Regions from separate parts of the Agrobacterium salinitolerans genome, predicted to be linked through region 3. Evidence: riboswitches for the same ligand, from Rfam matches in the RefSeq annotation. Region 3 holds a riboswitch; each other region holds the start of a gene.
What was found. A riboswitch is a leader RNA that binds a small molecule or an ion and turns the genes downstream of it on or off. The one in region 3 is predicted to bind thiamine pyrophosphate.

Region 1 (9,784 bases), on a different contig from region 3:
ATTTTACGGCCATGCTGTGAGTCACATCCAGCGCAACGCCGGCCGTACCGATGAGCGGCACCAAAAGCAAAGCAGTTAGAATTCCGAAATTTCCTGATCTATCCTGCCAGATATTTTTCAAATCTGCCCCCATAGCGCTTTTGGAGACAGAACTTAGAAAAAGAATGTTGAAGGGCAGTTTCAAAGGATAACTAATTTTCGATAAATCTAATTTCCTAAATAACTAAATACCGATCCAACCAGCCTTCCGCTATGCTGGTCATCAGTTGGTCAGGCGTGGCGAGCTGATCGCCTTTTTAAAAAGCGCCGACATGGCCTCGCTGATGCCCTGCGAAGGACTGACCTCGAAGAACAGGCCAGGGGAGGCGCAGGCTTGCATGCGCGGGCCGATTTCCGTTTCGAATGGTGCGATCCAATTCTTGTAGTGAGGATTATCAGGAAGCGGCAGATACGTCGTGTAAAGCACGGCGATACGGAATCCTTGTTTCTTGAGGTTGTCGCACAGCTTGGTGTCTATGGGTTCCTGGCAGCGTCCATTCCAAATCTTTTTCTTGGTACATGCGGCCTTTGCAGCATCGGCCACGCCATCCGACACGAAGAACAGGATTTTTTCAGGTGTAGCGGAACTCGCGCCATTCCCCGATGTTCCCATCTTCGGTATGATTCTCGTCAGTGCACGGTCGAAATTCGTATGCTGGTCGCTTTTGTAATGATGGTCTGGAACTGACATCAACTCAATTTCTTTGACCTTTTTTTTGGCCCCCTGCAAATCCGAGGTGCGCGAGACAATTTCCGGAAGGTCTTTGTTAAAAAAGGCATCCTCTGCTGTCTTTCCAAAAGTATAGACCGCAATGCGATACTGGTCGGGTCTTTTGCGAGTGTCCTCGGCAGTATCCATTAAGCTTGCGGTTGCCTTTGCGACCACGTCAATGCGCGTCGTCGCGTTTATGTAACCTCGGGCCTTCGGATCCTTGTTTCTGAGCCGGAAATAGCTGCTGTTGGGATTGGAAGACCCGTCTGGCAATGAGAGATGGCAGGCGAACTCACAACCGAGGGCAACTTTCATCGTTGCCACATCGGCGGGCGTTGCGCCGACACCCATGGAAGGCGAGTTATCGAGCAGCAGATAGAAATCGGTATAGGTTTCCGTCTCATATTTGGCAGTTGCACTGCCGGAGACAGTCAGGAAATCCTTTCCCAGTACTCTGGAGAGCGTTGTATTAAGCGAAGCCTTAAAACTCACTGACGATTCGATCACGGTGCCATTCTTCTTCACCTGTACATCGAGCGCCAATAGGCGATATTCCGGGTTCCCTCGCTGATTGCTGTGAAAAAAAGCCTCAGCCTCTTCCTTTCCGACCGAAATGACGCCGTTGCTGGCCATTCGCCGTGCAGCCTCGGCACTGGCTGAACTTTCCGCAACCACGGCCAGAGCCGCAGAGTCCGCTGCCATCTGAAGATCGGATTTCACGCTCATGGCCCGAACGACATCCAGCGCAACGCCGGCAGATCCGACGATCAGTATGATCAACAGAGCACTAAGAATTGCAAAGTTTCCAGACTTGTCCCGCCAGATGTTTTTCAAGCTCATCTCCGAATTATCAGAATTCGGATGAGGTTTATTTGAGTGCCGTTGCGATATAGTTTATCGATATAACTAATTTACAATAAATTCGGTATTACTAATAACTATATTTAAGTAATATATATACGACCCATGATCTGTCAGCGGAGGCCGTTGACATTTTTAGATCATGTCCTACAAAACAATCTCTTCCGAGGGGAGCACCAGACGGTGCTGAGATGGCGTTGAGCCGGACCCTTGAACCTGATCCGGGTCATGCCGGCGTAGGAACGGAATTGTCGCGCCCAAGGGGCGCCGCCCTTTCTCCTTCTTCGCTTTGCCTGATCTCCGAGATTGCCACATCTGGAGACGAGTGACGATGCTGAAACCTTCCACCCTTCGCACACGGTGCGTCTGCGTCTGAGGTCCGGCTCATGCGTGCCACCCATGCACTGATCGGAGTCGGTCTTCTGCTGGTTTTCTGGCAGGCGGGAACGTGGCTGTTTTCACCGCCCCGCTATATCCTGCCATCGCCCGCCGATGTCGCTGGTGCGTTCTGGCGTCAGCCGGGCTTTCTGTTCGGGCAGGCACTGGTAACGCTCGGCGAAATGGCCCTCGGGCTTGTGGCGGGCGTCGCCGGCGGCATTGTCGTCGCCTTCACCATTGCCGCCATCCCGCGCCTCGGCCGTCTCGTCTGGCCCATGGTTCTGGTGTTGCAAGCCTTTCCGGTCTTCGTGCTCGCCCCCATCCTCGTCCTCTGGTTCGGTTTCGGCATGGCTTCGAAAGTGGTCATGACGGCTATCATCATATTCTTCCCCGTCGCCTCCGCTTTCACGGATGGCCTTAACCGCACCGATCGCGCCGTCCTCGACGCCGCCTCGCTGACTGAGGCGAGCCACTGGCAGATCCTTACCCGGTTGCGTGCGCCGCTGGCGTTGCCCTCGCTGATTTCAGGCCTCAGGGTCGCCGCGCCGCTTGCCCCGCTCGGCGCCGTCATCGGCGAATGGGTGGGCGCATCGGCCGGGCTCGGGTTTGTGATGATCCAGTCCAATGCCCGCATGCAGACCGACAGCATGTTCGCCGCCATGACCATTCTGGCCGTCATGGCGGTGCTGCTGCGGCTTGTCGTCGACTTATCGACAGTCCATCTGGCTCCCTGGGCCAAGGAAACAGAACACACCATTCCTTTCAGATACTTGCGGAGACTTTCGGCACCATGAAACGAACTCTTCTTTCCCTCGTCGTCGCAGCGGCAAGCGTACTAGCACCCATGCAATCTGAGGCGGCCGACAAGCTCACCGTATTGCTCGAATGGTTCGTGAACCCGGATCATGCGCCGATGGTGATCGCCAGGGAACGCGGCCTGTTTGCCGATGCCGGGCTGGAGGTGGAACTGGTTCCGCCCGCAGACCCCTCCGCCGTGCCGCGCCTCGTCTCGGCAAGGCAGGCCGATATCGGCGTGCATTACCAGCCGAACCTCTATCTCGATCACGACGCCGGCCTGCCGCTCGTGCGTTTCGGTACGCTGGTCGAAACCCCGCTCAACACTGTCACCGTTTTGGCCGATGGTCCGATCAAGAGCCTGAAGGACCTGAAAGGCAAGAAGGTCGGCTTTTCCGTTTCCGGCTTCGAAGACGCCATGCTGAAGCGCATGCTGGAAAAGGACGGGCTGACGAAGGACGATGTCGAACTCGTCAACGTCAACTTCTCGCTTTCGCCGTCGCTGATCGCCGGCAAGGTGGATGCCACGCTGGGTGGCTTCCGCAATTTCGAGCTGACGCAGATGAAGCTAGAGGGACATGAAGGCCGCTCCTTCTTCCCGGAGGAACATGGCGTGCCGGCCTATGACGAGCTGATCTTCGTCACCCATCGCGATCTTGTAAAAGACGGCCGCCTGCCGCGTTTCCTCTCCGCGGTGGAACAGGCAGCGATCTTCATCACCAACCACCCGCAGGAAGCCTGGCAGCTTTTCATCAAGGCCTATCCTAACCTTGATGACGCGCTGAACAAGCAGGCCTTCTTCGATACGCTGCCGCGCTTCGCCAAGCGTCCCTCCGCACTCGACCGCGCGCGTTACGCCCGTTTCGGGGCTTTCATGCAGGAGATGCAGCTGATCAAGCAGGCGCCGGCGGCGGACGACATTGCCGTGGAACTGCAACAGCCATGACCAGGACTTATCCAACAGCAACAAAGGCCGCCGACATACTGGAGCGCGTGCGCAACACGCGCCCGCGCGTGCATTGCCTGATGAACACCGTGGTGCAGAAATTCACCGCAGACGGCATCACCGTCGTCGGCGGCATTCCTTCCATGACCACCTCGCTCGAGGAAATCGAGAGTTTCGTGGCCAAGGCAGATGCGCTGACTGTCAATCTCGGCACGCTGGATGCAGAACGGCGCAAGGTCATCCGGCTGGCGATCGAGATCGCCAATGCATCCGGCAAGCCGTGGATCGTCGACCCCGTGCATTGCGACTACTCACCGACGCGGCTGGAGTTCGCGCGCGAACTCATCGCACTTTCCCCGACTATCGTGCGCGGTAATCACGCCGAAATGAGCCTGATCGGCGATGTGTCTGATGTGGTGAGGATCGAGACCGGGCCTGTGGATCACCTCGGCGACACAACCCGCAGCGTCAGGATCGTCAACGGCCATCCGTGGATGGCGAAGGTGACGGGAACGGGCTGCCTTTCGGGCGGCGTCATCGCCGCCTTCATGGCGGTGGAAAAGGACGCGTTGACAGCGGCCGCCGCCGCCCTTGCCGTCACCGGCGTTTCCGCCGAACTTGCGGCCAAGCACGCCGGAGGCCCCGGCACCTTCGAACCGGCGTTTCTCGATGCGCTTTCCGAGATTTCCGCCGGGGACGTCACAAATCACGCGAGGATAGAGCATGAATAAGGTTGATTACCGCCTCAACGCGCTGGTCGACGCAAGCCTTAGCGATGTCGCGCCGCTGCCGGAGCTTGCTCTGGCAGCCGCACTCAATGGCGCGACTATTCTGCAATATCGCGACAAGCACGGCTCGACGCGGGAGATGATCGAAAACGCCCGCACCATTCATGAGGCCATCGCCGGCACCGGCGTGCCGCTGGTCATCAACGACCGGGTGGATGTGGCCCTCGCCTCGGGCGCCGATGGAGTGCATCTCGGCGCCGACGACATGGACGCCAAAACCGCAAGGCGCATTCTCGGCGAAAAGGCGATCATCGGCCTCACCGTCAAGAATCGCACTGATGCCGAACGGGCAGCCTCAATGCCCGTCGATTATGCTTGCATCGGCGGCGTGTTCGAAACCGTTTCCAAGGTCAATCCGGACAAGCCGGTCGGCATAGACGGTTTTACCACGCTGCGCGCCCTTTTGAAGGAGTGGAGGCCGGATATGCCGGTGGGCGCTATCGCCGGAATCGATCTTGCGCGTGTGCCGTCCGTCATCGAGGCGGGCGCAGATGGTGTCGCGGTCATTTCCGCCATTTTCCGCGCGGGCAATATTGCCAGCGCGACCAAGGACTTCCGCTCCGCAATTGACGCCACGCTGAAAGCGAGACAGCCATGACAGCCATTGCATTGACCATTGCCGGTTCCGACAGCGGCGGCGGCGCAGGTATTCAGGCGGATATCAAGACCTTCTCCGCACTCGGCGCCTATGCCGCCAGCGTCATCACTGCCATCACCGCCCAGAACACCAAAGGCGTGACGACGGTCGAGGATGTTTCGGTCGCCACCATTATTGCGCAGATGGATGCGGTATTATCCGATCTCGCCATCAATGCGGTGAAGATCGGCATGGTATCGCGGATCGAAACCATCGCCGCCATCGCGGAACGGCTCCGGGGGCAATCTCAACCGGTGGTGCTGGACCCGGTCATGGTAGCGACCTCCGGTGACAGGCTGCTGCATGAAGACGCCATCGAGACATTGCGGCGCGACTTGCTGCCGCTCGCGACCATCGTTACGCCGAACCTGCCGGAAGCGGCGCTGCTGACCGGGACCTCCATGGCGAAGACGGATACCGAGATCGCCCAGCAGGCTGAATTGATCCTGAAGGCGGGCACAAAAGCCGTGCTCATCAAGGGCGGCCATGGTGATGGGCCTGAGAGCACGGATTATCTGTTTGCGGATGGCGCCATGCAGGCGCTTTCCGCGCCGAGGGTCGAGACGAAAAACGACCACGGCACCGGCTGCACACTGGCGGCGGCGATTACGGCTCATCTTGCAAAGGGATATGAATTAAGGGAGGCGGTTGAGCTTTCGAAGGATTATCTGAATGGGGCGCTCGATGCCGGGCGGGGCCTTGCTGTTGGGAACGGGCGGGGGCCAGTGCATCATTTTTATCGGTGGTGGGGGTGATATCGATATGTGGAGCGTGGGGCTTACCCCCATAGGCGCGAACTTAAGGTGACGAATGCGGAATGATTTCCATTGACGATGCCAAGTTACCCTTTAGGCTGCTGGAAACAGTGAAGGGGATCAGCTCGAGATGGCAATGCCGCTTTTGGTTCGTAACCGAAACTATCGCCTGCTTCTCACGGCAGGAACGCTTACAAACCTTGGCGACGGAGTGATTGTTCTGGCGCTGCCTTGGCTCGCTACGCTGATGTCACGCGATCCGCTCGCGATTGCTGCTGTAGCAGCTGCCGGCAGCATGCCTTGGCTGCTGTTTGCACTGCCGTCAGGCGTGATCATTGACCGAACTGACCGCCGCAAGTTGATCGCGCGTGCAGACATGATCCGGGCGGGGATCGTAATTGCTATCATGATGCTCGCTTTGAGCGAGCCGGTGGCCGGGGCTGTGTGGCTGCTGGCCGGCCTCGCCTTTCTTCTCGGCTCTGCCGAGGTAATGCGGGACAACGCTGCTCAAACAATTTTGCCGTCTATTGTCGCACCAGCAGATCTGGAGGTTGCCAATGGTCAGATGTGGAGCGCAGAGCAACTAATGGGCCAGTTCATTGGCCCCCCGCTCGCAGGCGTACTGATCGGGCTGGGTATCGCGGTGCCTTTTGGCCTGGATGCTGCAGCGCTAGTGCTTGCAGCCGGCATGGTCTGGCTCATTACATTGCCACCTCAACTGACGAACTCTGCGCGGTTTTGGCCCGCTTTGGTTGAGGGCATAAACTGGATGCGAAAAGATCGCCTCCTGTTCAGGTTGGCCGTGACCTTGGGAATGGTGAACTTCCTGTTTTCGATGGCGACGACAATCATTATTCTGTTTTCCCAGGAGATTTTGGGGCTGTCTGCCGCCGAGCACGGATTCTTGCTGTCCGTGGCTGCGGCAGGCGCGGTAGCTGGCAGTCTGGGAGCGCCGCTCATCACAAGACGGATTGGCGCGCAGGCGGCGCTATACCTCTCGTTCCTGACATGGGGAATGGCATACGCAGCCATTGGTTTCAGCTCCGCTGCGTGGGTGGTCGGCGCAGCAATTGCCTTGTTTATGGCGGCATCCATGCTTTGGAACGTAATCACCGTGTCATGGCGCCAGCGCCGCATTCCGGCAGAACTGCTGGGGCGTGTAAACAGCATTTACCGCTTCTTCGGCTGGGGATCGATGCCTCTTGGTGCGATCGCTGCTGGGATATTGGTGTCGCTGATCGAGAACGAGGCCGGGCGCGAAATGGCTCTTCGCGGGCCGTTCGTTCTGGCGGCCGTCGGCTACTTAATTTTGTTGGTTTACGCCAGATTGAAGCTGAGACTGCAGTAGGCAGGAGTTGCGGTTGCGCCGTCACGACGCCCTTCTTGCCATACAAGATTGGTTCTGGCGCCGTCGCGGTGGGTCGCAGATATGTCGAACGACATCGGCGAAACGGGTAAGCGTCCGTCCTGGCGACAAACAAACAACGATGACATTCAGAAAATACCTGTCGAAGAAGGCTATGCAGCCGCCACAGCGATATTGAAGTCGTCGAAGCGGTTCGCATGCCCAAAGGGGGAGAGTCGAGAACGTCGTTGACGGCCTCGTCGATCATCAGCGCCAGGATCAGATGGGCCATCAACCAAATTCGCGCGAGCTGGGGGTCTTTGGCGGGAAGCTTGTCGATACCAAGCCCGCTTTTAAGCCGCTTGAAGGCAAGCTCGACCTGCCAGCGCAGACGGTACGTATCGAGGACGACTTCTGCGGTCATTGCGGATGACGGGGGCGAGGTTAGGACCATAATGAATCCCGCGGCCGCCATCGTCGTCGGCTGCATGGTCTGATTGTATCGCCGGCGTTGGTGGCCGCGCTTTGCCGTTTTCATTGCGCGCTCAGCCGCTTCCGCATCCTTTCGTTTTATGATGAGGCGCGCCCGAAAAAGCGGTTTGCCTTTTCCCCGTTGTTTGCGACCGGAATGTTCGACGAAGACATCGATCTCACGGATGTCCCCATCTTCATAGGCGCGTAAATCGCGTTCCAGTCGACCGGGTTCCCATCCAGGGTGACCAGGCGTATGGAGTGCCATCCGGAGCGGACGATGAAATCAGCGCCGGTGGCAAGCAGCTTTGCCAAAGACGGCGCACGGGCATAAGCGCGGTCTCCGATAAAAATGTCGCCCTCTGTTATAGGCAGCCGGGTGAATGCCTCGCCGCCGTGCGCATCGGATACATCGAGATAGGTGAAGCGCGACCGGGACGGGTCGTAGGCAGCATGCACCCGGAAATCGAATTGGCATCGGCGATACAAAGGCGACGGCTACCAATGGAATGCACGCCCGAGGAAGAGGTTGGCAAAAGGGCACCCGCGATCTCGCCCAACCAATCAGCCGCGCCACGCAAACGCTTCAGCAGGGCGACATCAGAAATCTGTGCAATGTCATTCGAACCAGCCCAGGTGGCAGCCGAGCGCAAGCTCATTCCTCCAGCGCCGTATGCCGAGGCCAGCCAGACGCAACAGGGTAGCTGCATCGCCAACGCACCGCTTTCTCACAAGAGCATTGGAGGCACGCGCAGTCGCATCCAGATCGATGTGATTATTGATCTTCGATATCAGATTTTGCCAGTCGGCTTCGACGGAAATATTGCTTCGCATCTTCCCTATGAATCACATCTGGATTCCGCCGGTCCAGCCTTAAGTTAGCGCCTATGGGGCTTACCCCCCTCTGTCCTGCCGGACATCTCACCCTCAAGGGGGGGATATCGGATGAGGGTTCGGCCTCAGTTCCACGCGCTTTTTTCAGCGTAGTATCCTTGCCTGTTGGATGTATTGAGGAAGCCGCTTGTCGATCTCCCCCCTTGAGGGGGAGATGTCCGGCAGGACAGAGGGGGGGGGGGTGGCCGCATACACTACCGCGCCTTCGGCGTCGCCAGCACATTCCGGATCGCAAAGCTCGAATGAATGCGCGAAACCCCTGGCAGTTTCGACAGGATTTCCTTGTGAATCCGCTCGAAATCCCCCGCACTTTCCGCCTCGCAGCGCAGGAAATAATCCGATCCTCCTGTCATCAGATAACATTCGCGGATTTCCGGATATCGCCGCACCGCATTTTCGAAACGGTTGAGAAAATCCTCCGTCTGGCGGTCGAGCGTAATCTGCACGATGACCGAAATCACCTCGCCGCCAGCAAGGCCGCTGGTCAGCGCCGTATAACCGCGGATGATCCCTTCCCGCTCGAGAATATCGACGCGGCGAAGGCAGGCGGACGCAGATAGCCCGACTTCTGCTGCCAGTTTCGCATTGCTGATGCGGGCATTGAGCCGAAGCAGACGGATGATATGGCGGTCAGTCGCATCGAGTGACGACATAGGAAATTCCAATAATGAGAGTAAAATTGCTCTATTATGTAATTTGTCGCATATTATTCGAATAATTGCCAAGAAATTCGACAATCATTGCAATACCCTCATGGGATAAAAATGAGGGTGAACGACCATGGACATGCAGATCAGCCGCCAGCAGGCAGCCGGTGGTGCAAGCGGCCAGCTGACCATCGATCTCGGCGCATTGCGGGACAACTACCTTAGCCTTGCCGCCCTGGCCCCCGTATCGCAAACGGCGGCGGTCGTGAAGGCCGATGCCTATGGCCTTGGCGCGGATATCGTCTCGCAGACCCTGTTCGAGGCGGGTTGCCGGAATTTTTTCGTCGCCCACATCGACGAGGCGCTGGCACTCAGGATCCGGCTTTCGGCAGAAGCGCAGATTTTTGTCCTCAATGGTCTGCAGCCCGGCAACGAGACCTCCTGCGCCGCCATGGCCATCACACCGGTTCTGAACTCGCTGGAACAGATCGCCCAATGGTCGAGCCATGCCAAAAA
Region 2 (9,784 bases), 150 kb from region 3:
CCTTCACCATGCTGGAGATTTCAGCGCCCTTGACCCGCTTGAAATGCGAGGGCGGGAAACGCAAAATCTTGTCTATGAGCTCGAAGCGGATACGTCGCAGGAGCCGTTCGCCAAGGCGGCCCTTATATGTGTTGATGTAATATTTGAAGAGCCCGTTGACGATAACAAGCGCAAGAAACGTCAGGCTTAGCGCCATCAGCATCGACATGCGGTCGAGTTCGAGCCCGGGGAATAATGTCACAGTGCCCCAATAGGGAATATCGACCGTGAGATGCATGAAAAGTTGCGTCGCATTCGCCCCTTCGAAACCATCCCCCTGAATTGGGCCGTTGACGATTTGCTTGGGCAGATCGAAGGCGAGGAAATAGGGAATCATCGACAGAGCCACGATCAGCAGAATGAAAAGCTGCTGCCGCCTCGTGTGCGACCAGATATAACGCGTAAGGCTTTGTTCCATATAAAACTTCTATGACCTGTCGGGCGTGGCCCGGGGTGTTGGTTTGCGCGGTGTCTAGACGATCCTGCGGCTGGGTGGCGCAACCTCCTCCTGCAAATAGGTATGGGACTCGCTATTTATCAGTATATTCAAGCGGTTTCGAGCGAAATAGCGGCCCCGTCGCGACTAGCCCGCCATCCCGGCGTTCGGTTTTACAACGGGTGGGCGGCAATGGATATAAATGCGACTATATTTTTAGACTTCTCTAATGTTGTTGTTTTTATTGTAGATCAGGCGGTAAGACGTTTCGATATAAGGATCCCGTAATGGTTGAGCCAGACACTGGCGCAACGATGGCAAGGTCGATGGCGATAGATATTTCAGAGCGTACAGCAAGCGATCCGTCTCTTGATGCATTGTCGCTTTCCGGCATTGCCTCGAATGGGGCGGTTGCGCATCCGGTCTCTTTTGATGGGCTTACAGGGATTTTCCATCCGGCGCGCAAGGACGTCAGACAGCGCCATGCCGTTCTTTTCGTCAGCCCGTGGGGCATGGAGGAGCTGTGCAGCCGCAAGTTTCAACGGCTGCTGGCCGAGCGGTTGGCCGCTTGCGGTGTCGCCAGCCTGCGATTCGATTATTTGGGCGCGGGCGACGCCTTCGATCCTGATGATGCGGGCCGTGCAGCGGACTGGATTTCCGACGCGCGCGCGGCGCTCAACTGTCTGAAGCGTCTTTCCGGCTGCGCCGAAGTGGTCGTTGTCGCTCAGGGCCTCGGCTGCCTTATCGCTGCGCAGGCGTTTGCCGATGTCCCCGTTGTGAGTTCCATGGCGCTTCTGGCGCCGGTCGTTTCCGGCCGCGCCTATCTGCGTGAGTTGGCGATGTGGTCCTCCATGATCGATGATGGCCTCGGTCTTCTGCCTACGCAACGCATGGCGGAGGCGGGATCGATTGCCGGCATGGCCATGCCCGCCGGTGTTGCGGATGCGATCAGGAAGGCCAATCTTTCAAATCTGACCGCTGCTCCGGCGCGCACCATTCTGGTGCTCTCCCGGCCAGGCCGCGTAACGGATGCCGATTTCGCCAGGCATCTCGTTGCGATTGGCGGGTCGGTGGAGGAGGCGGAGTTTTCAGGTTACGACGATCTCGTCTCCAGCCCCACGCTCTCGAAAATATCCGACGATGTGGTCAACCGGCTCGTCGTTTGGATCCTCTCCCAGACCCATGCCGAGAGTGCGGTGACCCCCGAGGAGGATTTCACCGTCAATGCTCCGCAGCGTGGGCGCGGTTTTATCGAGCAGCCGGTGCAATTTGGAGAAGGCGGGCGGCTTTTCGGTGTTTTTTGCGGGCCGGATGGTCGGGAGGTGGTTTCTTCGGTTCTTCTGCTTGGCGCCGCTTATGACCGGCATGCGGGCTGGGGCAGGCTTTCGGTGCAGATGGCCCGTGCATTGGCGCGCGAGGGGGTGGCATCTCTTCGCTTCGACGCCGCCAATATTGCCGACAGCCCTCCGGTCAAAAACGTGCCCGAGCAGGTTCTTTACGATACCGCGCAAAATGACGACGTGGCTGCCGCACTCGATTTTCTCGGCAAGCGTGGTAAGGGACCTTTCATTGCGGCGGGCCGGTGCAGCGGCGCTTATCTCGCCTTCAACAGCGCAATCGCCGATGAGCGGATCGGCGCCGTGGTCGCGGTCAATCCGGTTGTCTTCCATTGGCGCAAAGGCCGCTCGGTGGATGAGGCCCTGCATAAACGCCCGCGTTCCTTCGGGGAATACAGCCAGCGCTTTCGACAGGGCGCGACATTCAGGCGTCTCGTCAGCGGTGATGTCGATGTGGCAAGTGCGGGGCTGAATATCGTCAAGGCGACGATCAAGAGGCTTTCGACAAAAACGGCGAGGCTGTTCCGCAGGGGCAGCGAGGAAGGGCGTGCCGTCTATGGCGCATTCGACAAATTGAAAGCGAATGATACCGCCGTTCATCTGCTCTACAGCGACAACGACGATGGTCTGGAGCACTTCCAATATTACTTCGACGCCAATGGCGAAGGACTGGCGGCCTATAGGAACGTGTCGCTGACCATTATTCCCGATGCCGATCACAATCTTTCAACGCCGGAAGCAAGGCAAGTCTATATCGACGCGGTGAAGCGGCTGGCTCTCGAGCATTTGCAGTAAAATGCCTGGCCGTCATCCCCTAGAAGGAAAATCGCCGGCTGGAACCCAGTGAGACGACCTCTCCGGAAGGAGGAGCTTCCGTCGCCGGGGTCTCCGGCAGGAGGCTGATTTTTCTGGTTTCGCCGGGGCCGAGGTGGAACCAGTTTTCCGAGGCGTAATAACCCTGCACTTCGACATGGACGGATTGCGCCAGTCGGTCCGTGCCGATTTCAAGAGACCAGTTGCCGCTCGTTTCACTGATCGCGACCTGAAGGTTTGCGGCGTGCAGCGCCTTTTTACGGCCGAGAGGGAAATGGAATGCGTCGGCGATCACGTGTCCTGTCGCAACGTCGCGAAGCCGGGCGACGGTAACGTCATGGGATGGAGGGCCGAAACGATAGGCATAGGTCGTGTCGAAAAAGGCGCCGAACAAATCTGTTGCGGCAATGGTCTGGCTCTGTCGGGGTAAAAGCGTGAGCGGTCGTTTGGCGTGGACAACGGGTTGCACACCTTCGCGCAGGCAGCTCAGTTCCAGCATGGCTTCGAGGCCGCCGCCGGTCTCGTTGATGAGGTGTATATCCAGCCCGTTCGTGCCCTCATCGGAAAAAGTAACCTGAATGGGGCGGAACGCCCTTTTCAACGCGTGCCAGACAGATTTGGGCCGGCCGGTGGCATCGATGACACCCCAGCCGGCGCCGGGAACGAGATCTTGCAGGGTCCAGACCAGAGCGCCCTGACAGGAGGAGCCGCTGCGCCGCCATTCGGCGAAAGTCGCCTCCATGACCTCGGCTGTGGCGGCCCGGGACATGTCGAGATAAAGGCCGCCGTCTTCGCGACGCAGAACATCCGGTTCGACGCCGTAGAGCAGGTTCAGATAATGGCCGCGAACATCCTCGAAGTCCCAGGATGCCCCACGATCCCGCGGTGCGCGCGCCTTCCATCGCGGATCGTGCACGGCCATGCCGGGTAGATATTTGTCCAGTGTTTCCTGTTCGGGAATATTGGCGAAGGCGAGGCATTCGGCGGCGAAGCGCAGATCGGCGCGGCGCGCATCTTCCAGCGGGCGGCAATAGGCGCCCACGCCGTAATAGTGGCCGACCCCGGCGTTGGGAAAGAAGGGCAATGCACCGCCGGAGGGGGAATTGGCGACATAGGCTGCATCCGGCCGTTTCTCGGCAAGGAGTTCCGGCAGAACCTCCTCGGTGAGCGTTCCCTTCCATATCTGTTCCGGCAGACCGAGCATCGCGCCCTGCTGGTACATTTCACTGCCGCCGCAAAAGACGGTGAGCGATGGAGAAAGCGCGGTGGCTTCGAGGAACTGCGAGATTTCCGTGACGATATGCTGGCGCAGGCTCTCGTCCTTTGCCGGGTAATCGAAATTGGCGAGCATGGCGTCCTGCCAGACCATAATGCCTAATTCGTCGCAAAGGGCGAAAAATTCCGGCGTCTCATAAGCCATGGTGCCGCCGATGCGGATCATGTTCATGCCGGCTTCCGCGGCTTTTCTAAGCCATGGCTCGTAGTCGGCCCCTGTTCCCGGCAGGCGCACGATATCGGCTGTCGTCCAGACCGCACCGCGGCTGAAGACCGGCTGACCGTTCACCTTGAGGCCGAAACCGTTACCGTCTTCGCCATGATCGATCTCGACCCGCCGGAAGCCGGTACGCCCCAGCCTATGTTGTTCGCCGTCCAGTTCCAAAAGCGTGTCGTGCAGCGCAGGCCTGCCATGGGTGTGCGGCCACCATGTTTCGACATCGGGTATGTGGAGCTCGCCGGAAAACTTGCCGTTCTCATCCTTGGAAAGATCGGCGCTATAACCCGCGCAGCCAAGCCGTGCCGATTGTATGGGCCGGCTGGTTTCCAGCGAGATGGCGACAATTCCCGTTCCTGCCTCGTCCAGTGAAGATCGGAGCGTGCAAAGTACAGCTTCCTGTCTGATCAGACTGATGGGCCGCCATGGGCCAGCGGCGTGGATTTCCGGGCACCAGCCGGGCATGTAACCGAGTGCGGTGGTGCGGATCAGACGCAAACCCTGGGTATTCATCATCTGCGGCCGCCAGCGGGCGCGGGGGCCGGTTTTTTCAAGTCTCGGCGCAAGCGCCCGGAAGCAGATGCAAAGCTCGTCCGCGCCCGTGAGTTCGACCGGCACTTCCAGCCTTTCGAACATGCTCTGGCTCGCGGCGATCAGCTCGCCATTGAAGAAGATTTCAGCAATGGTGGAGAGACCATCGAAGCGCAGGGCGGCACGCTCCCGGGCATCGGAAATCATTGTCAGCCGGTACCAGGCATCCCTGTCATTGAGGGGGCGCGGAGCGAGACGGTCGAATTTTCCGGCCGCCTCCAGAGCCTGCGCCACGGTGCCGGGAACGGAAACGTGAAGGCTTTCGAGCGATGCGGGAATATCGGCCGGCGTCTCATAGGCATCGGCCGGTGTCAGCGTCAGCGTCCAGCCTTCACTCAGCGATTCCTCGCTTTCGCCGGGAAGATAAGTCCTCACGCGGCCTCGCTGGCATCAGTGAGTTTAGTCGAAAGCGCTTCCATTACGCCGTCCCATGCATCCGCTGCTGGATCGAGCACGGTGGCCAGCGCATCAAATTTGCGGCGGGTGACGGCGCGGGCAAGCTGGAACTGCACGGTCTTGGCAACCTCGGAAATCTTGAGCGCGTGGTCTCTTGCTTCAGAAAAACCGTCCGCGTCCAGCCATTCGAAGTGGCTTGCCGCCAGTTCGAAATTGGCGCCGAGCTGGCGCAGCGTGTTGAACGCGTATTTGTGAAAAAAACCGAAGGGTCGGTCGGCGACCTTTTCCACCTGCGTCGGAAAAACGCCGGCAAAAGCGCGGACCGGATTGGTGGAGGGCCGTCTGGAAAAATGGAACTTCAGGAGCCGTTCGGCCGTCTTGCGAATATGTGCGGGCGAGGGGCTGCTATCCGCGAATTTTGCAAATTCGGTATAGGGCAGGAAGGGTGGGTCGGTCTCGGCGAGATGATGCTGGAACAGACCGTCAAAATCTTCGCCTGCAAGATGGAAAAAGCCGGCATTGTGGAAATAGTCGAGTTCGCGGTTTTCGAGGTCGAGCCGGTTGATGGCGACGGTGGTCTTGCCATGTTCTTTCCGATAGCCCACCCCATGGGTATCAGGCATATAGAAGCTGTCCATCTCGATCAGGCAGATGCGGCCGCGTGCGAGCTGCGCGTCGATGTGATTTTCCACCCTGTCGAAGATCGCAAGCTCGGTGGTGCGAACGCCATAAAGCGCCTCGAGGTCTTCCAGCGGCACCTTGAAGAAGGTGAACTGGTCGCCTTCGAAATCCTGCGTCAGCGTGAAACCGAACATGGCCTCTGGCGGCAGGCCCTTCGAGGCCAGCACTTCGATCCACAAATCGATGTAGCAATTGGTTTCCGGCCACATTCTCTCGGAGGAATGGAGCGGATGCTGCACATAATTTTGGGGATCGAGACCGGGAAAAATCTGCCGCATGAATGATCAGCCCCAGAGCGTTTCCACGACCTTCGCAGGCCATTTCTTCACATCGAGACCATGATGCGCAAACAGCGCCAGCGCGATGCGCTCAAGGCCGAAACCGACGCAGGCGGTATGGGCAACATCGCCATTATCGAGGTTCAGGCCCCACTTCTGGCCGAAAGCATCCTGGTGGTAGTTGAAACTCATGCAGGCTGTTGGGTTCGTCGTCGATGTGACCGGGATCAAGAGTTCGAATTTCAGGTTCTGGTCGCGCTGGTTGTTGGCGAGCATTTTTCCGGCGCGGCCGAAGAAGGGATCGTTGGCGATATCGATGGTGACGTCGAGCCCGACCGCTTTCATCATTTCCACGCCGCGATCCATCCAGGTCTGGCGGAATTCGGTGACGTTCGCCTCGGTGCCCATGCAGACATATTCACGCATGCGGAAAAGCTGCTGGCGCGCCGGATCCTTGGAGGGTTCATGGCGGAAGCAATAGGACTGGATGTCATAGAGGCCGCCGCCGGCAGGTAGCGCGCCGCGCTTGGCAATCGTCGGATAAAGGGGGTAGCAGGCCGCCGGCGTCAGCACGATGTCGGTGGCTTTCTGGTCCTTGGTCCAGTCGCCGCCCTCATCCATCGTCTTCAGCAGGCTGACATGGTCGAGCTCACAGCCGCAGAAGGAATGGACCGTGCCGGCGAGCTGCGGGAAGCTCTTCATGTAACCGCTCTTTTCGAAATAGGCGCGGTTGATGCCGGGCGGGAAGCGGATCGCTTCGGCGCCGTCAGCGCCACCGGTGCGGTCGATCAGCCGCTCGAAGGCGGCAATCACATCCTCGAACTGGCCGCTGCGTCCATAAAGACCGTCCACACCGGTTTCAATCAGCAGGCCTTCTTCGAACAGTCGATCGAGAAACGATGTTTGCATGTCCATGGTCTTATCCCAAGAGGCTGGTGTCCTGCTTGTGAACCAGCAGGAGATTGGCGGAATTGCCGAGAATGCGGTCGTTGGAAATCATCAGCCGGGCGGAATGTGCGTCGCGCAGGTGTCGGCCGAGACTGTAGGGTGTGCCGTTCTTGTAGCCCATGATGCCGCAGACCAGCATGGCGTGGTCGATGATCTCGAGAATGGTTTCCGAAGAGCAGATCTTCACATTGTTCATGGCGACGGCAAAGGCCATGGACATCAGTTTTTCGGGGTCGCTCTTGGTGTCCTCGTAAGCCTTGATGCCGGCGATGATGTTGGATTTCACGACCTGCAGCTTGGTGGAAACTTCAGCAAGGCGGATTGCGCCGGGAGGAGCGGTGCCCGGCGATTTGCGCGCCGCGGCTCTGACGAAAGACTGGGCGCGCAGCACGGCGTCCGAGGCGATGCCATACCAGACGGCGCTCCACAGGAGATGCGAGCTTGCAAGCATGGATTGTGCGGCGATTTCGGCAAAGGGTTTCGGGAATATCTGCGCCGCCGGCGCTTCGCCGCGGAACAGGAAGCCGTCCGAACAGGTGCCACGCATGCCGAGCGTATCCCAGACATGGGTCTTTTCGAGCGTGTACTGATTTTTCAGGAAGACGGTCATCACCTGGTCGGCGGGCGCGGCATCCTTGTGAGCGCGCGAGGTGATGAGGATCGCATCGGCATTGCTGCCATAGGAAATGACGGTGGCATCCTTTTCCAGCCGGCAGCTATCGCCTTCGACTTCGATCGCACAGATGGAGTTGCGCAGATTGCCGCCGATGCCGCCTTCCGTGGTGGCGGAGCCGAGCAGGAGCTGTTCGTTGGCAACGCGACGCATGAAGCCCGGATGCCAGTTGCTCTCGACGCCATGTTCCACAAGGCTTGACAGCTTGATGTGGTGCATGGCGAAAATCATCGCGGTTGCCGAACATGCCTGCCCGAGCCGGGCGCAGATATCGGCGATTTCCTGTAAGGAAGCGCTTTCGCCGCCCAGCGAAGAGGGGACCTGAATGCCGAGCAGACGTTCCTGTCGCAGCGCATCAACAGCTTCCTGCGGAAAGCGGCCGGTGACATCTACCGCATCCGCATGTCTGGCGGCAATTGCCGCGACACGGCCCGCGCGCGCGGACAGCGTTTCATCCTGCGGCGCTACGGTGACGTTCATCAGGCTGCCTCTTTACCATCCAGAATGAGCTTAACGGTGTCTTCAATCGCCCTGATGCTCGCAAAGGATTTGCGGTTCAGGAGATTGTCGGGGAATTCGATGTCGAATGCCTCTTCGATGCCGAGCATCAATTGTACCGACGCAAAGGAAGAAAGGCCCGCTGCATAAAGATCGGCTTCGTCTGCAATCGTATCGACGGGGGTTGGAAGCTGGCCGAATTTTGCCAGTATTTCACGAATAGTCGCATTCATTCCGACGTATCTCCAATGAAATCAACATTAGGTAGGTTTGTGCTTATCGTTATGCCGCAAACGATAATATTCGCCTAAACCGTTAGGTTAATTACAACTAACGGCAGCATGCGACATTCCCGCACCTTTGCCAAGTACGGATCGTCGGCCTTGACAAATGCCGGGCGGTGTTTTTTGCTGGGACCATTCACCAGGGGTGTCCCGTCAAGGGGCTGAGATTCTGCTTTCATGCGCAGTGACCCGTTGAACCTGATCCAGTTCATACTGGCGTAGGGACGGTGCAAAGACCTGATGTCGGGCGGGCGCATGACGTTGCGTTTCGGCAATTCGGTATTTTCCATCATTCCGGCTCGAACTGGGTCTCCACTGTCAAACTTTGGAGCCTCAAGATGAATATCGCTGCCAAGACTATCCCGCTTACGGTCACCACCGGGCCGCATGCCGCCTCCAAGAAAATCCACAAAGCCGGCATTCTACATCCCCATATCCGCGTGCCGATGCGCGAGATCGCCGTTCATCCCACAGCCGGCGAACCGCCGGTGACGGTCTATGATTCTTCCGGCCCCTATACCGATCCTGCCCATGCCGTTTTGATTGAAAAGGGTCTGCCGCGCCTGCGTCAAGACTGGATCGTGGCCCGCGGTGATGTCGAGGCTTATGAGGGGCGACACGTCAAGCCGGAGGATAACGGCTTTGCCACAGGCGAGCGCCTGACGCCTGAATTCGGTGTGCGTCACCAGCCGCTGAAAGCGACGGCGGGCAAGGCGGTGACGCAACTTGCCTATGCCAGGGCGGGCATTATCACGCCGGAAATGGAATTCATCGCCATCCGCGAAAATCTCGGGCGCGAGGCCGTGAAAGAAAAGCTCGCGCGTGACGGCGAAAGCTTTGGCGCGCATATTCCTGATTATGTCACGGCGGAATTCGTGCGTCAGGAAGTGGCGTCGGGCCGCGCCATCATTCCGGCCAATATCAACCACCCGGAACTTGAGCCGATGATCATCGGCCGCAATTTTCTCGTCAAGATCAACGCCAATATCGGCAATTCCGCCGTCACCTCCTCCATGGCTGAAGAGGTGGAGAAGATGGTTTGGGCCATCCGCTGGGGTGCGGATACCGTCATGGACCTGTCGACCGGCCGCAACATCCACAATATCCGCGAATGGATCATCCGCAACTCGCCGGTGCCGATCGGCACGGTGCCGCTTTATCAGGCGCTTGAGAAGGTCAACGGCATTGCCGAAGATCTGAGCTGGGAAGTGTTCCGCGACACGCTGATCGAGCAGGCGGAACAGGGCGTGGATTATTTCACCATCCATGCCGGCGTGCGGCTGCATTACATCCCGCTCACCGTCAACCGCGTCACCGG
Region 3 (9,784 bases):
CTGACCTCTGGTGAGGAAGAGGCGAGGCCGCTGCTTGCCGGTTCGCTCGCCATTGATCTGCCGCCCGCTTCGCTGTTTTCGGTTGCCGGATTTACCGCCCTTGAGGGGCTCGATATCGGCAATGTGCGTTATCCGTTGAAGGATTTCGCGCTTGCTTTCGGTTCGTCCCGCACTATTTCCAATGTCGCGAATGGCGGCCCCGTGCATTTCTCGCTGAAAAGCGGAAAAGCCATCGTGCTCGCCCGCCCTTATGACCTGACCGGAGCCTGACGCCTTGGCACCCCCAATTTTGAAACTCGACGATATCAAGCTGACCTTCGGCGTGACCCCGCTGCTCGACGGCGCCAATCTCCAGGTGGAACCCGGCGATCGCATCTGCCTTGTCGGGCGCAACGGTTCCGGTAAGTCCACCCTGATGAAGATCGCCGCGGGTCTCGTCGAGGCGCAGTCGGGCGAGGTTTTCCGGCACCCCGCCGCCACCATTCGTTATCTGGAACAGGCACCGGATTTTGCCGGTTACGCCACCGTCCAGGCCTATGCGGAAGCGGGGTTAGGACCGGGTGACGATCCCTATCGCGTCACCTATCTTCTCGAACATCTGGGCCTTACCGGACAGGAAAATCCGGAGAGCCTCTCAGGCGGCGAGGCGCGCCGTGCGGCACTTGCCCGCGTCATGGCGCCTGAGCCGGATATTTTGATGCTGGACGAGCCGACCAACCATCTCGATCTTCCCACCATCGAATGGCTTGAAAGCGAGCTGCAGCAGACGCGCAGTGCGCTGGTGCTGATCTCGCACGACCGGCGCTTTCTGGAGAAGGTCTCGACCTCGACCGTGTGGCTCGATCGTGGCCAGTCCCGCCGTCTCAATCGTGGCTTTGCCCATTTCGAGGAATGGCGCGACAAGGTTCTGGAAGAGGAAGAGCTGGAGCAGCACAAGCTCGGCAAGGCCATTGAGCGCGAAGAACACTGGATGCGTTATGGCGTGACCGCAAGGCGCAAGCGCAACATGCGCCGTGTCGGCGAGCTTCAGGCGATGCGTGCGGAATATCGCGGCCACAAGGGGCCGCAGGGCACGGTGCAGGCGACCGTTACCGAAGGGCGTGAATCCGGCAAACTGGTCATCGAGGCCGAGGCCATCACCAAGGCTTACGGCGAGCGCGTGATCGTCGCGCCCTTTTCGCTGCGCGTCCATCGCGGCGATTGCATCGGCTTCGTCGGCCCGAACGGCGCCGGTAAAACCACGCTTCTGAAGATGCTCACCGGCCAGCTGGAGCCCGATAGCGGCACGGTGAAGCTTGGCACCAATCTGGAGATTGCGACGCTCGACCAGAAGCGCGAGGATCTCAATCCCAACGATACGCTCGCGCATTATCTGACCGATGGCCGCGGCGAAAATCTGCTGGTTAGCGGCGAATTGAAGCATGTGACGGGCTATATGAAGGACTTTCTGTTCCAGCCGGAACAGGCCCGCACGCCGATCCGCAACCTGTCCGGTGGCGAGCGCGCGCGCCTTATTCTGGCGCGCATTCTGGCACGGCCGACCAATCTTCTGATCCTCGACGAGCCGACCAACGATCTCGATATCGAAACACTCGATCTGTTGCAGGAAATCGTCGCCGGCTTCTCCGGCACGGTCATTCTCGTCAGCCACGACCGCGATTTTCTTGACCGTACCGTTACCTCCACCATCGCCCCTGTTAATCCCGACCAGCCTGACGGGCGCTGGATCGAATATGCCGGTGGCTATTCGGACATGATGGCGCAGCGCAAGGGGGCGTCGGACGAGAAGCGCAAGGCTGAGAAGCAGGAAAAGGCGAAAGCGGCATCTTCCGCCTCGGCTTCACAGGAGCCTGTAAAGGCGAAGGGCAAGCTTTCCTTCAAGCAGAAATTCGCGCTCGAAAATCTGCCTAAGGAGATGGAGAAGGCGCAAAGCGAAATCGCAAAACGCGAGCAGCGCATGGCCGATCCGGAACTTTTCACAAAAGATCCGGAGGCTTTCAACACGCTGGCGCAGGAAATGTCGAAGCTGCGCGACAAGCTGGAAGTCATGGAAGAAGAATGGCTGGAACTGGAGATGCTTCGCGAGGAACTGGAGGGCTGAAGGCATCAGTCCTTCCTTTGCCGGTCCTCCTTCGGCCTTTGACAGAAAAGCAGAATTGCCGTTCTATGCCGGCGTTCGCTTGGAGGAGTTGAAAAATGCGCATGATTTTTGTCAATCTGCCGGTCAAGAACATCGAGACGTCAAGAAACTTCTTTACTGCTCTCGGTTTCAGCTTCAACCCGGAATATTCAGATGACCACACACTCTGCATGATCGTGGAAGAGAATATCTTCGTGATGCTTCTGCAGGAGGGACGTTTCCGCGATTTCATCAACGGCGACATTGCCGATGCGACGCGAACCACCGAGGTTCTGACCTGTCTTTCCGCCGGAAGCAGGGAGGAAATCGACCGGATGATCGCCACGGCGCTCGCCTCCGGCGGTGGCAGCTGGAAGCCCGTGCAGGATCATGGCTTCATGTATGCCGGCAGCTTTCAGGACCCCGACGGACATGTCTGGGAACTGGTGCATATGACGGAACAGGGCTGACCTCGGCCATCTTGCCAATCAGGGACGGCGGGATTACACCATCATCTTGATCTAACGGGGTGTCTTTTGCGCTTTGGTGTAAAAGGCTGAGAGGCTTGCCAACCCGAAGAACCTGATCCGGTTCATACCGGCGGAGGGATTAGACGGCTTTAACGCAGACGGCTATTTCCCTATCGTTTTTTGAGGAGATACCCGTGCACCGTCGTCTTTTCCTGAATTCCCTCGTTGCCGCCTCGCTGTTTCTGCCCGGTCTTGCCATTGCACAGGATAGACAGGAACTAACCGTCTACACCTATGAGAGTTTCGTTTCCGAATGGGGTCCCGGCCCCAAGGTGAAGGAGGCCTTCGAGAAGGTTTGTAATTGCACGGTCAATTTCGTCGGCGTGGCCGATGGCGTGGCGCTGCTCAATCGTCTGAAGCTTGAAGGGGCGGGGTCCAAGGCGGATGTCGTCGTCGGTCTCGACACCAATCTTGTCGCGGAAGCAAAACAGACCGGTCTGTTCGATGTCAGCGGCATCGATGCATCGGCGGCCAAAGTGCCGGGCGGTTATACGGACGATGTTTTCATTCCCTATGATTACGGTCATTTCGCTGTCATCTATGATACGCAGACGGTGAAAAGCCCGCCGACGAGCCTGAAAGACCTCGTGGAAGGCGACCCCTCGCAGAAAATCGTCATTCAGGATCCGCGCACCTCCACGCCGGGGCTCGGCCTGCTGCTATGGGTGAAATCGGTTTACGGCGACAAGGCCCCGGAGGCTTGGGAAAAGTTCAGGAAGCGCATTCTCACCGTCACGCCGGGCTGGTCGGAATCCTATGGCCTCTTCACCAAGGGTGAGGTGCCGATGGTGCTCTCCTACACCACCTCGCCCGCCTATCACATGGTCGCTGAAAAAACGGATCGTTATCAGGCCGCCGCCTTTTCCGAAGGACATTACATCCAGATCGAGGTTTCCGGTCTCCTCAAAAACGCGCCGCGCAAGGAACTGGCAAAGCAGTTCCTCGCTTTCACGCTAACATCCGGTTTTCAGGATGCCATTCCGGAAAACAACTGGATGATGCCGGTCGCGGCGACCTCTAAGCCTTTGCCGGAGGCGTTTTCCAAACTCGTGGTGCCGCAGAAGACTTTCCTGATGGATCCGGAAGAGGTAGCGAGGAACCGCAAGGCATGGATCGATGAATGGCTTGCCGCCATGAGCATGAATTGAGGAAGGGGCACACCCGCGCATGATGCCGCGTCGCGATTACCGACGGTCGATCATTTTCGGAACGGCGGCTTTTGCTGCCGTTTTCCTGTTCATGGCGCTCGCGGTTGCGGCTCTCCTGTCTTTTGATGCCGGCGCGCCCGCTGCCGGCATCATGGATGCCTATACGCTGCGCATCCTGCGTTTCACGCTTTATCAGGCAACGCTCTCCACCCTTCTTTCCCTTTTTCTCGGCCTGCCGGTGGCACTGGCGCTTTGCCGTCGGCGCGAGTTTCCAGGAAGAATCTGGATCGTCAGACTGATGGCGGTGCCGATGGGTCTGCCTGTGATCGTCGGCGCTTTCGGTATCATCACCATCTGGGGCAGGCAGGGCGTTTTGAATTCGGCCCTTGTTTTTGCCGGGGCGGATGAGCCGTTCAGCATTTACGGTCTTTCCGGCATTCTTATTGCCCATGTGTTTTTCAATCTGCCGCTTTCGGTGCGGCTGATGCTGGCCGGGCTGGAGCGTATTCCGGGCGAATATTGGCGCATGGCGGCGAGCCTCGGTATGGGTCCGGTTTCGATTTTCCGTTTTATCGAATGGCCGGCGGTCGCGCGTCTCATCCCCGGTATTGCCGGGCTTGTCTTCATGCTGTGCGCCACCAGCTTCACGCTCGTTCTTCTTTTGGGCGGCGGGCCGGCGGCAACGACGCTGGAGGTGGCGATCTATCAGGCGCTGCGGTTCGATTTCGATCCGCAGCGGGCGATTGCGCTTTCGGTTTTGCAGATTGCCCTCACCGCAATTCTGCTCGGCCTTCTTGCCTTTTTGCCGTCGCCCGAAGCGGAGATTCCCTCGCTTGGCCGTTCCCTTCGCCGTTTCGATGGAAAAGGCGTCGGCGCCCGTCTTTGGGATGGCGTGGCAATCGTGTTCGCTGTTCTGCTGATCGGGCTGCCGCTTGCTGCCATCGCTGTTTCGGGTTTGAGGGCCGATCTGCCGCGCCTTCTGTCCGCGCCGATTTTCCTGCGCGCGGCGGTGGCCAGTCTTGCAATTGCCGCACTGTCCGCAGCTCTTGTTGTGCTCTGCTGCATGGCGATCATCGGCGCGCGACAGGCGATAGGCTCCAGACGGCAGGCGGGGCAACCCCTGCGCTTCCTCTCCGCCATGCTGGGGGCGGGGTCTTCGCTGGTGCTTTTGGTGCCGCCTGTCGTATTGGGAAGCGGGTGGTTCCTGTTATTGCGGGTTTTCGGCGATGTCAGCTTCTATGCGCCGGTCCTCGTGGCGCTCATCAATATGCTGATGGCTTTGCCGCTTGCCATGCGGGTGCTGGAACCGGCTTTCACCAGTCATTTTTTGCGCACCGGCCGGCTTTCCGCCAGTCTCGGGCTTCAGGGCTTGACGCGGCTGCGGTTCGCCGATCTTCCGGTTCTGTGGCGGCCGCTGGCCATGGCGTTTTCCTTCGCCATGGCCCTGTCTCTCGGCGATTTAGGTGCGGTTGCCCTGTTCGGGTCGGAAAGTTTCGTCACCCTGCCATGGCTGGTTTACAGCAGCATGGGCAGCTATCGTACCAATGACGCCGCCGGTTATGCCTTCCTTCTCGGTATCGTCTGCCTGCTGCTTGCCGCAGGCGGTGTTGCGCGGCAATCCCCATCAGCAAGGGCGAGCATATGACCGGCGAGGATTTTGCCGTTGAACTCAACAAGGTCAGGCTGCGGCTTGGAACGCAGGATTTCGACCTCGATTGCACATTCCCGCAGAGCCGGATAACCGCTGTCGTTGGCGCGTCCGGTTCGGGCAAGTCGACGCTTCTCAACCTCGTCGCCGGTTTCGAGGTGCCGGATTCCGGCCGCGTGATGATCGGTGGGCAGGACATGGCGGCGCTCGATCCTTCGGAGAGACCGGTCTCATCGATCTTCCAGGATAATAATCTTTTCGCCCATCTCGATATCTTCACCAATGTCGCTCTCGGTGTCAGCCCCGGGCTGAAATTACGTGTGGAAGACCGGGAACGGATTGAGATGGCCCTCGTCCGCGTCGGTCTTGCGGGTTTCGACAAACGTTTGCCGGGCACGCTTTCCGGCGGAGAAAGGCAGAGGGCGGCGCTGGCGCGCGCGCTGGTCAGAAAAAAACCGGTCATGCTGCTCGACGAGCCATTTGCCGCACTCGATCCGGGACTGCGGGCAGGTATGGCCTCCCTGCTTCTCGACTTGCATGGAGAAACAAAAAACACGGTGATTATTGTCACCCACCATCCTGACGACATAAAGAAGCTGGCGCAGCAGGTGGTTTTTCTTGATCGCGGCCGGGTTGTCTATGTCGGCTCTACCGCAGATTTCTTCGCCACACAAAATGTGAAGGCGGTGGACAGTTTTCTGAACGGGTGATCGCCTTATTTTCGACGTGTGCCGCTGGCAATCGATTTAGATGACTTCAATGGCGCTAATTTGCACTTGCCAGTTTCAAGTTGTTGCCCGAGAAAAGATGGGAATTATTGCGTTCTTCAGGAATAATCCGGACTTGATGGATCGTTTTTACCGTTTCGGCATTCATCGCCCGTTGGGGCGAATCTGTTATTCTGGTCTGCAATTAACGGATGATCAGGAACGTTAGGGGCAGGCATAGAGAATGAGAAATAGCATGACCGCAGAGGGGAGGCTCTTCTCCCGTTCAGGCCTTCGCCGTTCGGGCAGGATGGTTGTCGCCTGTTCCGTGCTGACGGCGTCTGCCGTGTTCCTGTCGTCGTGTCAGTCTCTCTTCAGCCCGGCATACCAGTCCACCTTGCGGCCGTCGGATAATCCGCAAACGGTCGAACAAGTGCAGAAGAATGATCCGCGCGCCCAGATGGGTGCACGGGAACATCCGCGCATCGTGGCAAGTTATGGCGGCGAATATCGTGACGCTAAGACGGAGCGGCTTGTCGCCCGCATCGCCGGTGCTCTGACGGCTGTTTCGGAAAACCCGCAACAGTCCTACCGCATCACTATCCTTAACTCGCCGGCCATCAACGCCTTTGCGCTGCCGGGCGGATATCTTTACGTGACGCGCGGACTGCTAGCGCTTGCCAACGATGCTTCGGAAGTGGCCGCCGTGCTTTCGCATGAAATGGGCCATGTCACCGCCAATCACGGCATCGAACGCCAGCGCCGCGAAGAGGCGGAGGTGATTGCCAGCCGCGTGGTTGCCGAAGTGCTGTCGAGCGATCTTGCTGGCAAGCAGGCGCTTGCGCGCGGCAAGCTGCGGCTCGCGGCCTTTTCGCGCCAGCAGGAATTGCAGGCGGATGTGATCGGCGTGCGCATGCTGGGCGAGGCCGGTTACGACCCCTTTGCCTCGCCGCGTTTTCTGGATTCCATGGCGGCCTATGCGCGCTTCTCCTCGGCCGACCCTGAAAACGACCAGAGCCTCGACTTTCTTTCCAGCCACCCCAACACGCCGCAGCGCATCGAGCTTGCGCGGCGTCATGCACGCGCCTTCGGCCAGGACGGCCAGGTCGGGGATCGTGGTCGCGACTGGTTTCTGGATGGCATAGACGGCCTGCTTTATGGCGACAGCCCGCAGGAGGGTTATGTCCGCGGCCAGACATTCCTGCACGGAACGCTTGGCATTCGTTTCGATGTGCCGGAAGGTTTCGTCATCGACAACAAGGTCGAGGCCGTTCTGGCGACGGGACCGGGCGATATGGCGATCCGTTTCGACGGCGTCGCCGATCCGAAACAGACGAGCCTTGCCAATTATCTGACCAGCGGCTGGGTTGCCGGCCTGTTGCCGGAAACCGTCAAGGAAACGAAGATCAACGGTCTGGAGGCTGCGACAGCCCGGGCAAGTGCGGATAAATGGGACTTTGACGTGACCGTCATTCGTGTCGGCCAGCAGATATTCCGTTTCCTGACGGCCGTGCCGAAGGGCAATACCCAGCTCGATTCTATCGCCAACATATTGCGCACCAGCTTCCGCAAGATGACGCCGCAGGAAATTGCCTCGCTGAAGCCGCTGAGGGTGCGGGTGGTGACTGTGAAGCCCGGTGAAACCGTGGCGACGATGGCGGCGCGGATGATGGGAACCGACCGGAAGCTCGACATGTTCCGCATGATCAATGCCATGAGCGCCACGGCGACGCTGCAGCCCGGCCAGCGTGTGAAGATTATTTCCGAATAAACAAAAACCCCGGATCGCTCCGGGGTTTGCTGTTCAAGCCATCATGCGGCAATCATTGCCACTCACGCACGTCGACGAAATGACCGGCGATCGCCGCCGCTGCCGCCATAGCTGGCGAGACAAGGTGAGTGCGGCTCTTATAGCCCTGACGGCCCTCGAAATTGCGGTTCGAGGTGGAGGCGCAGCGTTCGCCGGGTTTCAGGCGGTCATCATTCATGGCAAGGCACATGGAGCAGCCCGGTTCGCGCCATTCGAAACCGGCTTCGAGGAAAATCTTGTCCAGACCTTCCTGTTCCGCCTGTTCCTTCACGAGACCGGAGCCCGGCACGATCATGGCCGAAACGGTGGGAGCGACTTTACGGCCGTCAACGATCTTCGCCGCCGCGCGCAAATCCTCGATGCGGCCATTGGTGCAGGAGCCGATGAAGACGCGGTCGATGGCGATATCGGTGATGCGCGTGCCGGGCTTCAGGCCCATATACTCAAGCGCACGCCACTTGGAGGCGCGCTTGTTTTCTTCCTCGATGTCATCGGGATTGGGAACAATGCCTTCAACGGAGGTCACATCTTCCGGAGACGAACCCCAGGAGACGATGGGCGGCAGGTTGGCCGCATCCAGCACCACGACCTTGTCGTAATGGGCGCCTTCGTCGGATTTCAGCGTTTTCCAATAGGCGATGGCCTGTTCCAGCGTTTCACCCTTCGGCGAGCGCGGCTTGTCCTTGATGTAATCAAAGGTGGTTTCATCCGGTGCGATAAGACCCGCACGCGCGCCGCCCTCAATGGTCATGTTACAGACCGTCATGCGGCCTTCCATGGAGAGCGAGCGGATCGCCTCGCCGGCAAATTCGATCACGTGGCCGGTGCCACCCGCCGTGCCGATCTCCCCGATAATGGCGAGGATGATGTCCTTGGCGGTAACGCCATCAGGAACTTTACCGTCGACACGCACCAGCATGTTCTTGGCTTTCTTCTGGATCAGCGTCTGCGTCGCCAGAACATGCTCCACTTCCGAGGTGCCGATGCCATGCGCCAGTGCGCCAAAGGCGCCGTGGGTCGAGGTGTGGCTGTCGCCGCAGACGATCGTCATGCCGGGCAGGGTGAAACCTTGTTCGGGGCCGACGATATGGACAATGCCCTGGCGCTTGTCGCGCTCGGAATAATATTCGACGCCGAAATCCTTGGCGTTCTGCGCAAGCGCTTCCACCTGAATGCGGCTTTCCTCGTTCTTGATGCCTTCCAGCCTGTCGGCCGTGGTCGGAACGTTGTGATCCACAACGGCCAGCGTGCGGGCAGGCGAATGCACGGGGCGACCGGCCATGCGCAGGCCTTCGAAGGCCTGCGGGCTCGTCACCTCATGGACGAGGTGACGGTCGATGTAGAGAAGACAGGTTCCGTCTGGGTCGCGATTGACGACGTGGTCGTCCCAGATCTTGTCATATAAGGTGCGGGGTGCGCTCATGGCTCTATGCCTTGTCATGGAAAAGTGTAACCAGGGTTCAGAATGGCGTGGACAGCGGTGCTGTCAGGCGAGCCTAAGTCGGCTGGTGAGCGCCCCGGAAACACGCGCAAAAAACCGTGCCGGCAGACGCTTGTGGTCCTGCAGCACATAAACATTCTGCGCGAGACATCCGAATTTAGATCCCATGGCAGCCTTCATAGCAGATCGCCGGTTTAACGGCAACATGAATGCGCAGAGCACGGAACGCCACGGCTTGGCATTTTCCATGTGCGCTGCATCATTGCTGAATGGCCTCAACAGTCTTGTCTTGCAACGGATCTTCAATGGTTATGATGCAATGCAACTTGCCTATTTTGCGGCGCACATATAGATGGGTTCCCTTATCATTTGCGTTTCGAC

Region 1: another riboswitch for thiamine pyrophosphate. It lies ahead of O9X91_RS10685 (ABC transporter permease); the one in region 3 lies ahead of thiB (thiamine ABC transporter substrate binding subunit).
Region 2: another riboswitch for thiamine pyrophosphate. It lies ahead of thiC (phosphomethylpyrimidine synthase ThiC); the one in region 3 lies ahead of thiB (thiamine ABC transporter substrate binding subunit).

Annotation. Positions count from the first base shown of each region.
Region 1 is NZ_JAPZLN010000002.1:409,660-419,443, reverse strand. It holds gene O9X91_RS10695 (pilus assembly protein TadG-related protein) at 1-121, opposite strand, end outside; gene O9X91_RS10690 (VWA domain-containing protein) at 263-1,585, opposite strand; TPP riboswitch at 1,770-1,872, shown strand; gene O9X91_RS10685 (ABC transporter permease) at 1,999-2,784, shown strand; gene O9X91_RS10680 (ABC transporter substrate-binding protein) at 2,781-3,731, shown strand; gene O9X91_RS10675 (hydroxyethylthiazole kinase) at 3,728-4,462, shown strand; gene thiE (thiamine phosphate synthase) at 4,455-5,117, shown strand; gene thiD (bifunctional hydroxymethylpyrimidine kinase/phosphomethylpyrimidine kinase) at 5,114-5,911, shown strand; gene O9X91_RS10660 (MFS transporter) at 6,042-7,259, shown strand; partial or broken gene O9X91_RS23880 (transposase) at 7,585-7,731, opposite strand; gene O9X91_RS10650 (hypothetical protein) at 7,827-8,186, opposite strand; gene O9X91_RS10645 (hypothetical protein) at 8,232-8,609, shown strand; gene O9X91_RS10640 (Lrp/AsnC family transcriptional regulator) at 8,816-9,274, opposite strand; gene alr (alanine racemase) at 9,402-9,784, shown strand, end outside.
Region 2 is NZ_JAPZLN010000001.1:1,443,181-1,452,964, reverse strand. It holds gene O9X91_RS07015 (ABC transporter ATP-binding protein) at 1-457, opposite strand, end outside; gene O9X91_RS07010 (alpha/beta hydrolase family protein) at 802-2,607, shown strand; gene O9X91_RS07005 (beta-mannosidase) at 2,627-5,083, opposite strand; gene O9X91_RS07000 (DUF1839 family protein) at 5,080-6,063, opposite strand; gene O9X91_RS06995 (amino acid--[acyl-carrier-protein] ligase) at 6,070-6,978, opposite strand; gene O9X91_RS06990 (acyl-CoA dehydrogenase family protein) at 6,983-8,164, opposite strand; gene O9X91_RS06985 (acyl carrier protein) at 8,164-8,415, opposite strand; TPP riboswitch at 8,598-8,709, shown strand; gene thiC (phosphomethylpyrimidine synthase ThiC) at 8,805-9,784, shown strand, end outside.
Region 3 is NZ_JAPZLN010000001.1:1,595,835-1,605,618, reverse strand. It holds gene O9X91_RS07710 (thiamine diphosphokinase) at 1-270, shown strand, start outside; gene O9X91_RS07705 (ABC-F family ATP-binding cassette domain-containing protein) at 275-2,101, shown strand; gene O9X91_RS07700 (VOC family protein) at 2,197-2,589, shown strand; TPP riboswitch at 2,635-2,745, shown strand; gene thiB (thiamine ABC transporter substrate binding subunit) at 2,784-3,797, shown strand; gene thiP (thiamine/thiamine pyrophosphate ABC transporter permease ThiP) at 3,817-5,442, shown strand; gene O9X91_RS07685 (thiamine ABC transporter ATP-binding protein) at 5,439-6,155, shown strand; gene O9X91_RS07680 (M48 family metalloprotease) at 6,409-7,923, shown strand; gene leuC (3-isopropylmalate dehydratase large subunit) at 7,976-9,385, opposite strand; gene O9X91_RS07670 (hypothetical protein) at 9,570-9,755, shown strand.